Regions from separate parts of the Staphylococcus agnetis genome, predicted to be linked through region 1. Evidence: riboswitches for the same ligand, from Rfam matches in the RefSeq annotation. Region 1 holds a riboswitch; each other region holds the start of a gene.
What was found. A riboswitch is a leader RNA that binds a small molecule or an ion and turns the genes downstream of it on or off. The one in region 1 is predicted to bind thiamine pyrophosphate.
Positions count from the first base shown of each region.

Region 2: linked by a shared signal. The riboswitch ahead of GJE18_RS01815 (thiamine phosphate synthase) and the one ahead of thiO (glycine oxidase ThiO) in region 1 are both predicted to bind thiamine pyrophosphate.
Region 3: linked by a shared signal. The riboswitch ahead of tenA (thiaminase II) and the one ahead of thiO (glycine oxidase ThiO) in region 1 are both predicted to bind thiamine pyrophosphate.

Region 1 covers NZ_CP045927.1:70,697-74,879, reverse strand. Annotated here, with positions in the region: gene GJE18_RS00390 (hypothetical protein) at 1-596, shown strand, start outside; gene GJE18_RS00385 (DNA-binding protein) at 709-1,311, shown strand; TPP riboswitch at 1,335-1,438, shown strand; gene thiO (glycine oxidase ThiO) at 1,523-2,629, shown strand; gene GJE18_RS00375 (L-cystine transporter) at 2,704-4,095, shown strand; gene nfsA (oxygen-insensitive NADPH nitroreductase) at 4,136-4,183, opposite strand, start outside.
Region 2 covers NZ_CP045927.1:359,067-363,249, reverse strand. Annotated here, with positions in the region: gene GJE18_RS01835 (YebC/PmpR family DNA-binding transcriptional regulator) at 1-634, opposite strand, end outside; gene GJE18_RS01830 (ThiF family adenylyltransferase) at 714-1,706, opposite strand; gene GJE18_RS01825 (thiazole synthase) at 1,706-2,473, opposite strand; gene thiS (sulfur carrier protein ThiS) at 2,475-2,675, opposite strand; gene GJE18_RS01815 (thiamine phosphate synthase) at 2,672-3,256, opposite strand; TPP riboswitch at 3,317-3,426, opposite strand; gene GJE18_RS01810 (Bax inhibitor-1/YccA family protein) at 3,443-4,081, opposite strand.
Region 3 covers NZ_CP045927.1:1,651,542-1,655,724, forward strand. Annotated here, with positions in the region: gene thiE (thiamine phosphate synthase) at 1-454, opposite strand, end outside; gene thiM (hydroxyethylthiazole kinase) at 451-1,248, opposite strand; gene thiD (bifunctional hydroxymethylpyrimidine kinase/phosphomethylpyrimidine kinase) at 1,250-2,056, opposite strand; gene tenA (thiaminase II) at 2,049-2,738, opposite strand; TPP riboswitch at 2,804-2,903, opposite strand; gene GJE18_RS08430 (LysM peptidoglycan-binding domain-containing protein) at 2,988-3,731, opposite strand.

The sequences.
Region 1 (4,183 bases):
CCCTCGTAACAGAAGACGAATCTGTCTTTGTGCAATCTTTAAAAACTGAAAAAACACACAATGATTACGTTTTTCTAGTCGGCATTGAAGACAATCGTGTGGTGAGTTTTGCGACAGCACATTATGAAGCAACAACTAACACAGGCTTCATTGTCTATTTAATCGCAGAACCTGGTGCAGAACAGGAAACATATTTAGCTATGATGCTAGAAGAAGTGGAAAAAGGCATTAATCGATTATCTAATCAATTGCACGGGCGCGATGTGAACTTCTTTATGTTTGAATCAACGCTCGAAAATCCAGATGTCGATGCCAAAACAGCAGAAGACATCGCGTTTCGACGTCATTTCTTAACACATCATGGTTATGAAAAACAAACGCAAATCCCTTATATTCAACCTTCATTAGACCGTAAAGGAAAACCTGTACCTCTTGATTTATATATCAAAGCAAACATTCCTTTAACGAAAGATATCTACGGTACAAGTGTAAAATCGTGCTATATTTTGAAATACGTCTTTGCTAATCGCATTCCAAGACGTGTGATTTATCCACTATTAATAAAAATGAATTTGAGTAAAGATATGAATACGTAAGCCCTTGAAATCCAGTCTTAAAGCCGTTACAATAAGATAGAGGTAAGACTGACGGGTCACTGAACTCAGGCTACCGTAAGTCTAAAATGACTGACAGAAAGGATTTATGAACATGCTAACAAAAGAGTTTGCACAGAAATCAGAGCTTAGTGAAAAGCAAGTGCGCAAAATTGTACAGCACCTAGAAGAACGTGGCTACCAGTTGAAAAAAACGGAATACCGTGGACGTGAAGCAACGGATTTCCAAGAAGAAGACATTGAATTATTCCAAGAAATTGCAGAACGTGTTGGACGCACGAACAGTTATGAACTTGCATTTGAAGAATTAGAACAAGAAAAAGACTTTTTACAAGTCATCGTCAAAGATAATGGTCAAAACTTGCCATCAGACCAACAATTCCCTCAAATGATGCAAGAACTAAAAGCAGAAATCGATAAAATGCGCGAAGAACGCCAACTTTTGGGACAAATGATTTCTCAAGTCCACCAACAACAAGAAGAATTGAAATCATTACATACACAGTTAAACAACCAACTTGAAACAAACGCAAAATCTTTAAATGCCATTACCGAAAGTCAAAAACAACAAGCGGATCAATTATCTAAAACACAAGAAAGCATCGAAACACAAACTAAAGAACAACAAGAACTTGTGACAACGATTAAAAACAACCAAGAGCAAAAAGGTTTTTGGGCACGCTTATTCGGCGGCTAAGATTCACTAAAATAAATACGCAATACAAGTGCTAGGGGTGCTCTTAAGTGAGCTGAGAAAGACGTCATCTTAACTCTTTGAACCTGAAGTGGTTAGTACCAACGAAGGGAAGCCGTATGTGAACACAATTTATGTGTCTGGAAAAAGTCCTTTTTTCAGATTGTTTCAATACAGGTGACACCTCTTGCACAAGATTGCAGGAGGTTTTTTTATGCAAAAATTAATCATTATCGGTGGCGGCGTAATGGGGCTTTCTATCGCTCGCCAATTATCTAACGCTCCCTATAATATCTCTATTATTGATCGCACCACACCTCGCATGAATGCATCGTATGCAGCTGGAGGAATGTTAGGTGCTCAAAATGAATTTTTTGAAGCTACCCCACTCTATCGATTAGCGATGCAAAGTCGTGCGTTAATGCCACATGTTGCTCAACAACTCCAACGTGATACAGGTATAGATATTGAATTCCAATGTCACGGTCTCATTAAAATCGCGACAGAAGTCACACATATCGAAAATATCAAAAAACAATTTTCATTTTTAAAACAAGATGACCATCACATTCAATGGTTCCATCCGAAAGATTTGCACCGTTTGTTTCCACACCTCAACCCCAAAACAACAGCCGCATTTAAAATTCAAGACGATGGTCAAATCCATGCCAACCTTTATACTCAAGCACTCACAAAAGCGGTAATATCTCAAAAAAACACGCAATTGTATTCACATACTGAAGTCACACACATTGAAAAACATCGAGATGGCTATACCGTTCATACCTCTCAAGGCGCTATGATGGCAGATTTACTCGTTATTGCGGCAGGTGCCTGGAGTGGCAAATTGTTATCAGATATACATATTTCATTACCTACCCGTCCTGTGAAAGGCGATGTGAAGTTAGTCGAAACCCAATCCCCTATTTTAAAGACGACCCTTTTTAATGCCAATGGTTGCTATATTGTTCCAAAACATCACAATCGGTATTTAATCGGTGCGACTTCTGAATGGGACAATTGGTCGACTGATAATGATGCGTCAAATTTAAAATGGCTTGATGATAAAAGTCAGGAAATGCTCCCTCAACTTCGAAACCATCGCATTATTAAAACTTGGACGGGTATTAGGCCTATTACACATCAAGAAGTCCCTATCATGGGTCCAATTAGCCCTTCGCTTTTTGTAGCGACGGGACATTACCGTAATGGTATTTTACTCTCTCCAATTGTAGGTCAATTAATGGCGAAAGCGATTCAAGGTGACGTGCAAGCGCTCGATACATTGCAACCTTTTACACCAAACGTGCAACAAAACTAAAAATGTACTTGCTTTTGTACCGCATACCGATTATTCTTATTATATAAATCGGAATTAAAAGGAAGCGTGTTGCCATGTCTACATTTTTAATTATTCTTAATCTCGTCATTTTCATCATTGCTCTTGTTGGGCTATGGTGGATGGCTAAAAAACATATAAAATTCCCCAAACGTGTCTTCATCGCATTAGGTTTAGGAATTCTTCTCGGTCTAATCCTTCATATTTCTTATGGCGCGGGAAGTAAAATAATCACTGAAACAACATCTTGGATAGACATCGTCGGTCAAGGTTACATTTCATTACTTAAAATGATTGTAATTCCACTTGTTTTCGTATCGATTGTCGTCGCATTTACAAAAATCGACATCGGTGAAAAATTTGCTAAAATGGGTAGTCTCATTTTAATGTTTTTAATTGGCACTGTAGCCATTGCTGCAATAGTAGGAATTGTTTTTGCGTTATTATTCGGTTTAGATGCCTCATCGATTGATTTAGGCCAGGCTGAAAATGCCCGTAGCTCTGAAATTACGAACCAAGCAAAAGAAATGACCGCAACGACGTTACCAGCACAAATTTTAGAATTATTACCTTCAAATCCATTTCTAGATTTTACCGGTGCGCGTGCAACGTCTACGATTGCTGTCGTGATTTTCGCAGCATTTATCGGATTTGCTTTCTTACGTGTGTTACGTAAAGAACCAGAAAAAGGTCACATTTTAAAACGTGGCATTGACGCCGTCTATTCACTTGTTATGGCAATTGTGACGTTTGTTTTACGCCTTACACCTTATGGTATTTTAGCGATTATGATTACGACGATTGCGACAAGTGACTTTGCGGCCATATGGACATTAGGTAAATTCGTTATTGCTTCATATGCAGCTTTACTCACGATGTATCTCATTCATATGATTATCTTGGCAATTTTGGGCGTGAATCCCCTTCAGTTTATGAAGAAAACAGCAGAAGTTATTTTATTTGCGTTTACGTCTCGTTCAAGTGCAGGTGCGTTACCCCTCAATATTCAAACGCAAACTGAACGTTTAGGTGTGCCACCAGCGATTGCGAACTTTTCGGGATCATTCGGCCTCTCTATCGGTCAGAATGGCTGTGCGGGTATTTATCCTGCCATGTTAGCCGTGATGGTTGCCCCAGTGGCAGGTGTTGAACTGAACTGGCAGTTTATTTTAACGTTAATCGTTGTTGTCGTACTGAGTTCGTTCGGAGTGGCAGGTGTAGGTGGTGGTGCGACATTCGCATCCATTCTTGTATTATCCGCACTGAACCTTCCAGTCGGTCTTGCGGGTGTCTTAATTTCAGTCGAACCCCTTATCGACATGGGACGTACAGCACTTAACGTGAACGATTCATTACTCGCCGGTACAGGCACTGCAAAATTAACGAAACAATTAGATGAAGAAACATTTAAATCTAACCACTATGACGAACTCGCATCACAGCATTAAAAATAGAGAGTGTGCCCTAATACGTCACACTCTCTATTTTTTATTTCTTATTAAATCCTGACATTTGTAACCAGTTCAACATTTCTAA
Region 2 (4,183 bases), 290 kb from region 1:
GGTCCTCTGCAGAAAGTTGTACTTCTGTTTGAGGCAACATTTCGAATTCAGCCACTTCGAATGCTTCTACACCCATTTCTTTTAACGCTTGTTGTACAATGCCAAATTGATCCGGCTCAGCATAAACAATCGTTAAGCCTCCTTCTTCAATCACATCACGCACATCTACATCTGCTTCCATTAAATTTTCTAAAACAGTATCTGCATCAAATCCTTCAAAGGCAAACGTTGCTGTATGGTCGAACATGTAGGCTACAGATCCTGATACACCCATATTGCCACCATTTTTACCGAATGCTGCACGCACGTCTGATGCTGTACGATTTACATTATTTGTTAACGCATCAACAATGACCATAGATCCGCTTGGTCCAAATCCTTCGTAACGTAACGCATCAAAGTTTTCATCGCCACCACCTTTAGCTTTATCAATGGCACGATCTATAATATGGTTGGGTACTGAATACGTTTTTGCACGCTCAAGCACAAGTTTTAAAGCTTGGTTTGATTCAGGATCTGGTTCACCAGATTTCGCTGCAACGTAGATTTCCTTACCAAACTTTGCATAAATACGGCTTGTATTTTTATCTTTTTGTGCCTTTTTTTCTTTAATGTTGTTCCATTTACGTCCCATATTTCCATCTCACTTTCAGTTGCTAATGAATACTTTTTATTATACCGCTTTTATTTTAATATTATCAACTCACGTTATATTAAGATGAAAAGAAAATGTGACGCGTTACGTCATCCACATATTTGGTGTGACTGCTTCCATAGATTAATAAACGACCATCTTGGAAAAACGTCATTGTATAGTGTTTATATTTCAAACGTTTAACATAGGCGTTTTGGTGAAGTATCAAGACTTCTTGTGCAAGTGGTCGCTGAAAATCTTGGGGTGTCAAGCGGATTTGAATAACACCTCCACAAAAAGTCTCAGTATGTTGCTGCTTATATGTCAGTCTTTGGTAATGATGTTTTTGACAGACATCGCAAGCCGCTTCTTTTAATTCAGTGATATCTATTGATTTAAATGTGTTTTTATAAATATCGAAAGCTTTCATTTCAAATGAAAATTGTCCGTGCATCACATAGTGAAATACTTCTGCAACGACGAGACTACTCGCAATATGAACAGCAGGGGGTAAAACACCATACTGCGCACAACTTTCCATTGTCTCGGGTACATCCGGCATGAGACAGTTCAAACATGGCCCATCCTTACCTATTGGAAAAACACTAACTTGACTTCCTACGACTGCACTATAAATATACGGGATATCTAACTTATGACACACCTCGTTAAGCAAATATCTTGGCTCATATCGATCTAGCCCATCTAAAATTAAATCAGGTTGATATTGAAGGAAAAGTGTTTCTGCATTATTTGACGTTAACTCTTTATTTAACGCGTTGATTTCAACATGACTGTTCATCGCATTAAGCCGCTCTTTTAACGCATACACTTTTGGGCGCAGCTGATTGGCGTCTCTTTCTAAGTAACCACTTTGCCGATGTAAATTCGACATACTCACAATATCTTTATCTAATATCGTTAACTTTCCTACGCCACTTCTCACAAGTTGTTCAGCGATACCGCTCCCCAGTGCACCTACACCTACAATAAATGCATGCAATTGCGCTAGTTTTTGTTGGCCTTGTTGTCCAAATGCGTGGAATTTTTCTTGTCTATCATAGCGTGACATTAAAGAAATCCAAGTCCTTCTGATGGACTAGATTGGACGGCATTATACCGAACCGGAATGCGACCCGCTTCATAACTGAGACGTCCCGCTTCAATCCCTTTTTTCATTGCACGCGCCATTTTCACCGGATCTTTAGCACCAGAAATTGCCGAGTTTAATAGTATTGCATCCGCGCCTAACTCCATAGCTTCCGCACAATCTTTTGCAGAGCCTATACCAGCATCAACAATAACTGGAATCTTACTATTTTCAATGATAAAACGTAAATTTAAAGGGTTGCTCAATCCTCTCCCCGTTCCAATCGGGGATGCTAACGGCATGACCGCATGGACGCCTAATTCCTCTAATCGACGAGCTAAGACGACATCATCTGAAATATAAGGACATACGATATAACCTTTTTCTAGCAATTGTTCACACGCGCGATACGTCTCAAAAGGATCTGGTAGTAGTGTATGATCATCGCCAATCACTTCTACTTTAATCATGTCACACACGCTAGCTTCATGAGCAATTTCCGCAATGCGCACAGCTTCTTCAGCTGTTTTAGCACCCGCAGTATTAGGGAAAGTAATAAACTTTTCTAAATTCACATCCGCTAATGGATTGGGCAATGTCTTGTCATATAAATTCATACGGCGTACTGCAAAAGTTAAAACATTTGTTTCTGATGCTTCAATAGCTTGTTTTTGAATATCTACACTTTCAAACTTTCCTGTTCCTAAAAATAACCTTGAATCAAATGAAAAATGTGCAATCTGAAACATATTATCCGCCTCCTACAAATTCTAAAATTTCAATTTGATCACATTCTGATAACGTATATTGTGGCCATACCGACCTTTTTACAACGTGACCATTTATTTCAATTGCCATACGTTTGCTTTCAATATCAAAACATTGAAGCATTTGTGTAATTGTCGTACCTTTTTTGAAATCATGTGTATCTCCATTGATCTTTACTTTCATAACTGTCCCCCTCCTTTCATCCATATAGACCTAACTTGCTTAACGTGAGACACTTTTTGATTAAAAGCCCCGCGAATCATCGCGATGCCTATAAATTGATGTGAAACGTTGACAATAGTAGTTGCATTTATTCCTCCTACAGCCACTAGAGGTAATGATTGCGCTAATACGTGTCGAACCTCAGCTTTCGTTCTGGGCCTTAGACCATGTTTAGATTCGGTTTGAAACAGATGCCCATACAATCCCCATATTGCCCCTTTATCTAACGCATAACGTATCGCTTTAGGTGAATGCACAGACATACTCACTTGCCATGCTTTAGTGTTAAAATGTGCAGGAATGTCGTACTCACGAAAATGAATGCGCTTAATATCGAATTCCTGCGCCAAAGCTACACGTGTGTGAATAATGAGTTTGTGTTTTGGGAATCCTTGATTAAGTAGCATCTGTATCCATAATTTGAGTGCAGGATCTGACATCGGAGTGCGCAGAATGACACCATCAATGAACGAAGCTCTATGTAGTAAACATTGTTGATGTTGTTCATTTAATATTTCAAAAGGCGTAATTACGATGAGCATCACGTCACCTCCTCAAAAAAAATACTACTTTTCTAAACATAGAAAAGTAGCATGCAAATCAAAAAACGTATGCCACTTTCCTACGCCAGCATTATCTGGATCAGGTCAAGGAATTTTAAAATCACTATTTTAATCTCAGCCGTTAATTGACGGCACTTCCAGTGGTAACTTTAACTATTCAATTTTTTATCGACGCGCGTATCGTGCCAGGTTCAGCACATAGCGAATGATTCTAAACAGATTTAAGAATAAATTGAACCCCATCTCACGAGGAGAATAAGCGCCTCTTTTCATTCTATTAAAATCATACAACGTATAAAGTAAAAAAAGCAACAGCCCAACTAATGAAATGAGCGTATGATAAATCGGATTGTGAATGAACCAACCTACTAAACTTGCGACAATTAACGCAATCAACACTACAAATAAGTACTTCCCTAAATTCGACGCGTCTTTAATTAAAAAGAACCCTATACAACCAAAGATGACAAATCCAACAATGGCTAATAATACATTTTTGAAAAATATACTCGGGCCAAGATCTTGTAGTGCAACTGTAAACGTGGCATAAGATAATAACCCTGATACGATGGTATAAATGTGTGACATGATTGGACCACTAAAACGTGCACGCTGTACAATCATTGTAAGCAGAATGAGTATTAACAAGGCAATGGAAAGTGGTTGTCGCCACGTTAAAGGTAAGAACTGTCCAACATACGTTGATATACCAAAAATCAACCAATAATACATAAAAAATAGCCAAACTTTACCATATTGTAACGGATGTGGTTTTATATTTGATTGACGTGTGGGTGATGACATATGCTTACCTCCTATCCAATCCATCAGAATATGTATATGCTAAAACAGTTAATGAATTATTACAACCATTTTAATATTTAACGAACTTAAAAATAGGGTATA
Region 3 (4,183 bases), 870 kb from region 1:
CTACGCCTCCAGGTTGTTTGGCATCTCTCTTGGTTGACGTTTGATATACGGGGCCGACACCTATATAATCAACGTGCGTTAAATCAGATTGATCATACTCTTGAAAATTACTGATACTTAATCCAATAATTTTATTATGACTTTTACTAATAAAGGATTCAATTTTGGCATCATCTTGGCCTACATGAATACCATCAGCACCAATTTTTAAAGCTAGTTCTACATCATCGTTAACTATAAACGGTACATGATACGCATTACAAAGTTTCATTAAAGCAATTGCTTCTTGTTCCTTATCCTCCCCTTTTAAAGATGAAGGTCCTTTTTCTCGAAATTGAAACATTGTAATCCCCGCTTCAAGCGCTACCTTTAGTTTCTCTTGTAAAGTCCCTTTTTTTACATCTTGCGTACCAGCTATAAAATAAACACGTAATTGTTCCCTTTCAAACTTCATGTTTCTTTCACTTCTCTCTTTTTAATTTCCTGGTGATAGGATGCATCATCTACTTGATTTAAAGCATTAATAAATGACACTAAGAATGTTCCTGGTAAATCTGCCCCTAAACTTAGCTCTGCATGTTCAGCCGCTATGTTATATATTGAGACTGCTTCAATTAAAGCTTCAATATTAGGATGTTTTTGACGTAATAAAAATGATGCAACTATGGCACCTAATAAACACCCTGCGCCAGTGATTTTAGTTAATAAAGGTGAACCGTTAGTGAGTTCAATGATTTGATGGTCTTGCACAATGACATCATTTTTTCCAGTAACGATAATGGCTGCATTGTATTTTTCATACGCTTTTAAAGCAATCTGAACATGATCTATATTTGCAGCGCTATCCGTCCCCTTCATCGTCGTTTCCGCGTCAACTAATGTAAGTATTTCTGAGGCATTACCTTTAATCACATCGACATCAACTTGATTTAAAAATTGTTGGCAGTAGTCTTTACGAAATTGTGAGGCACCCACAGCAACAGGATCAAACACTATAGGAACCCCTAAATCATTCGCTTGTTTTGCTATTTCTAACATATCAGCCCCAGTTTGACGTGTCAGCGTTCCAATGTTGATTAATAATCCTTCTGTGACTTTAAAAAAATCTTTTGCTTCTTCAGGTGCCTCACTCATTGCAGGACTTGCACCTATAGATAGTAAGCCATTAGCCGTAAAATTTTTAACAACATCATTCGTATAACAGACGATGAGTGGGTTTGTCTCTCTCACTTTGGATAAATAACTCAATTTAATCCCAACCTTTCTCCCGTTGATAAGCAAAATGATTTACAGGGCCTCTTCCTTTACCTATTTCTGGTGTATATTGAATGGCTTTAGAAATAAAATTTTTCGCTTTAGCTACTGCATCAATTATGGAGTTACCTTTAGCTAATTCTGCCGTTATCACAGCTGAAAATGTGCACCCAGTTCCATGCGTGTGTCGTGTAGGGAAACGTTCACTTGTAAATTGTGTTACCCCATCTTTAGTCACGAGATAATCTGTAGCATTACCCTTTAAATGCCCCCCTTTTAAAACGACACCTTTAGCACCAATATCTTTAATAAAAAACTGGCCAGCTTTAAACAAAGCCGTTTCCGTATCTAACGTCATTTGCGTTATTTCTTCGGCTTCAGGTATGTTGGGTGTGGCAACATCTGCTAATGGTAAAAGTGTTGATTTTAAATCTCGACGGACCTGTTCAGACATTAAGGCATCGCCACTTTTTGCCACCATCACAGGATCTATGACGTATGGTATCGTACTTTTTTTAACATACGATGCTATTAACGCCATCATTTCAGGTGTTGGAATCATACCTGTTTTCATCGCATGTGGTGGCGCGTCCATAAAAATACTCTCGAGTTGTTCTTCAAGCCACGACGTATCTAAGTTGTGTATATGTTGTACACCTAAGGAATTTTGAGCAACAATACTCGTGATTGCTGCCATGCCATAAACCCCACATGCATGAAATGATTTTAAATCAGCCATGACGCCTGCGCCCCCTGATGGATCCGTGCCAGCGATGGTTAACGCAATATTCAGCTTATTCATATGTCTCTCCTCCAAATGCCCAATGTTCTTGTGTATATGCCATATTAAAGAAATTACGTTCATGGACAGTACTTTCTAAAAAATTTCTCTTTAATTGTTGTTGTGCGTTATTTGATGTATTCTCTGCACAATGATTTAACCAATGATCAATATGATTCATTAAATCATCCATACCTTTTGCATAAAATTCAAACCACGCTTTAAGTGGATGGTTAGAGGAAAAATGATGTTCACGCATCGCGCGTTGACCAATTTGTTGGTAAACATATGGGCATGGTGCCATTGCAGCAATTGTATATGCGACATCATCAAAATGATATGCATTAAAATACATATGTTTAATATAATGATCTGCTGTTGGATACCATTCGCCTTCTTGAATAATTTCATTATATGATAAATTTACATAATCTGCGAGAATATGATGTGCGTCAACTTCACCTGACGATGCAAAAATAATTTGTTCTGTAAGAAATTGAATCTCTTCTTTTGAATCTACCTTAGGTATTAACAAAGCATAAATTTTAGCAAACTCAAATAAATAGCGTGCGTCTGCCTTTAGATAATGTTGAATTGCATTTTTAGAGATATCACCCTTTAACATACCTTGAATAAAGCCATCATGGTAAATCGCATCAATAATAGGTTGTGCCTCTTGCTTTAGATTTTCAGAAAATGACATAATAATCTCCTTTCTCAATAAAAAAAGACTACTAAAAATAGTAGCCTAGTCATTATTAAAAGGATTTAATGCCTACGCTACTTCCCTACGTTAGTGTTAACTATATCAGGTTCAAAGGGTCCGAATGTAATTCATCTCAGCCATATGGCTCCCCTAGTAGTCTTTGTATTATTTAATAACAACGTAACAAAACACTTTACAAATAGCAATAAAAAAAGCACCGACATATGTCGATGCGTTTGATGTTGTTTACCACCATCCGTTAGCTAAACGGAATTGAATTGCACGGTCTACAGAACCATAGCGTGAATTTGCATAATTAATCATACCTTGCGTTTGAGTAGCTACACTACCTGTACCCCAAGCTTCTTTCGTTTGACCTAATCCTCTGTAACCATAAGGGCTTACAATGTTAGGGTTACCACCTGATTCTGGCATAACGATAGAATTCCACATCGCTGCTGTACCACCAGCATTAATAAATTGTTGATATACAGATCCTGAACCGGCTGTAGTTCTTGGTGCTTGATAGCTAGAAGTTGTTTGTGTTTGAACATTTGAATATGAAGACGCTGAATATTGTGCTACAGGTGCAGCGTACGTTTCATAAGATTGTGTTGATGTGTATTGAGTAGGAGCTGTATAGTAAGCAGCTGCATTGTATGATGACGTGTTATATGTAGTCGTATGATATGCAGTTGGTAAAATAAAATCTTGTGTCGCATGGTAACCATGTGCTGCAGCCGCATCTTCAGTCACGTATAATTTCTCTCCTGCAATAATTAAATCAGACTCTAAGTTATTCCATGTTTTTAATTGTTCTACAGTAACATCATATTTTTTTGCAATTTTATTTAAAGTGTCACCCCATTGAATCACATGGACACCTTCATGAATTTGTAATTGATCTTGATTTGCTGCTTCAGCATTAGTAGCAAATTGTGCTGCCGCTAATAAACCTACTGTTGATGTTGCTAAAAGTAATTTTTTCATTTAGTAATCCTCCAGTAATTGGTATAAAAATTTGTTATGTTCACAAATAATATAGCACCAGTCTTTTTCAATCACATGACAAAAATATTAAATTAACGCCCATTTATATTACAAAACCATTACAATTAGGTTGTTGCATGTAACGATTCAACTCATAAATGATTACAAAAAATAAAATTCTCATTAAATAAATCCGGTTAATCACTTAAATGGCAAACAGTTACTTAAGATGTAATGATATAGAAATAAGATCAAGATCAACATCGTATTTATATCTTAAAAGCCTCCAATACTTATAATCATAAATATTGGAGACTTGATAGGGTTAGTTCACAGTGGCAACACATTTAAAATATTGAGTAATAAATATACGTTGTTTTGAAAAAGTAAATATATGAAATAACATAAACGAGGGGTTATCATCTGTGACTTATATACGAATAATTCATATA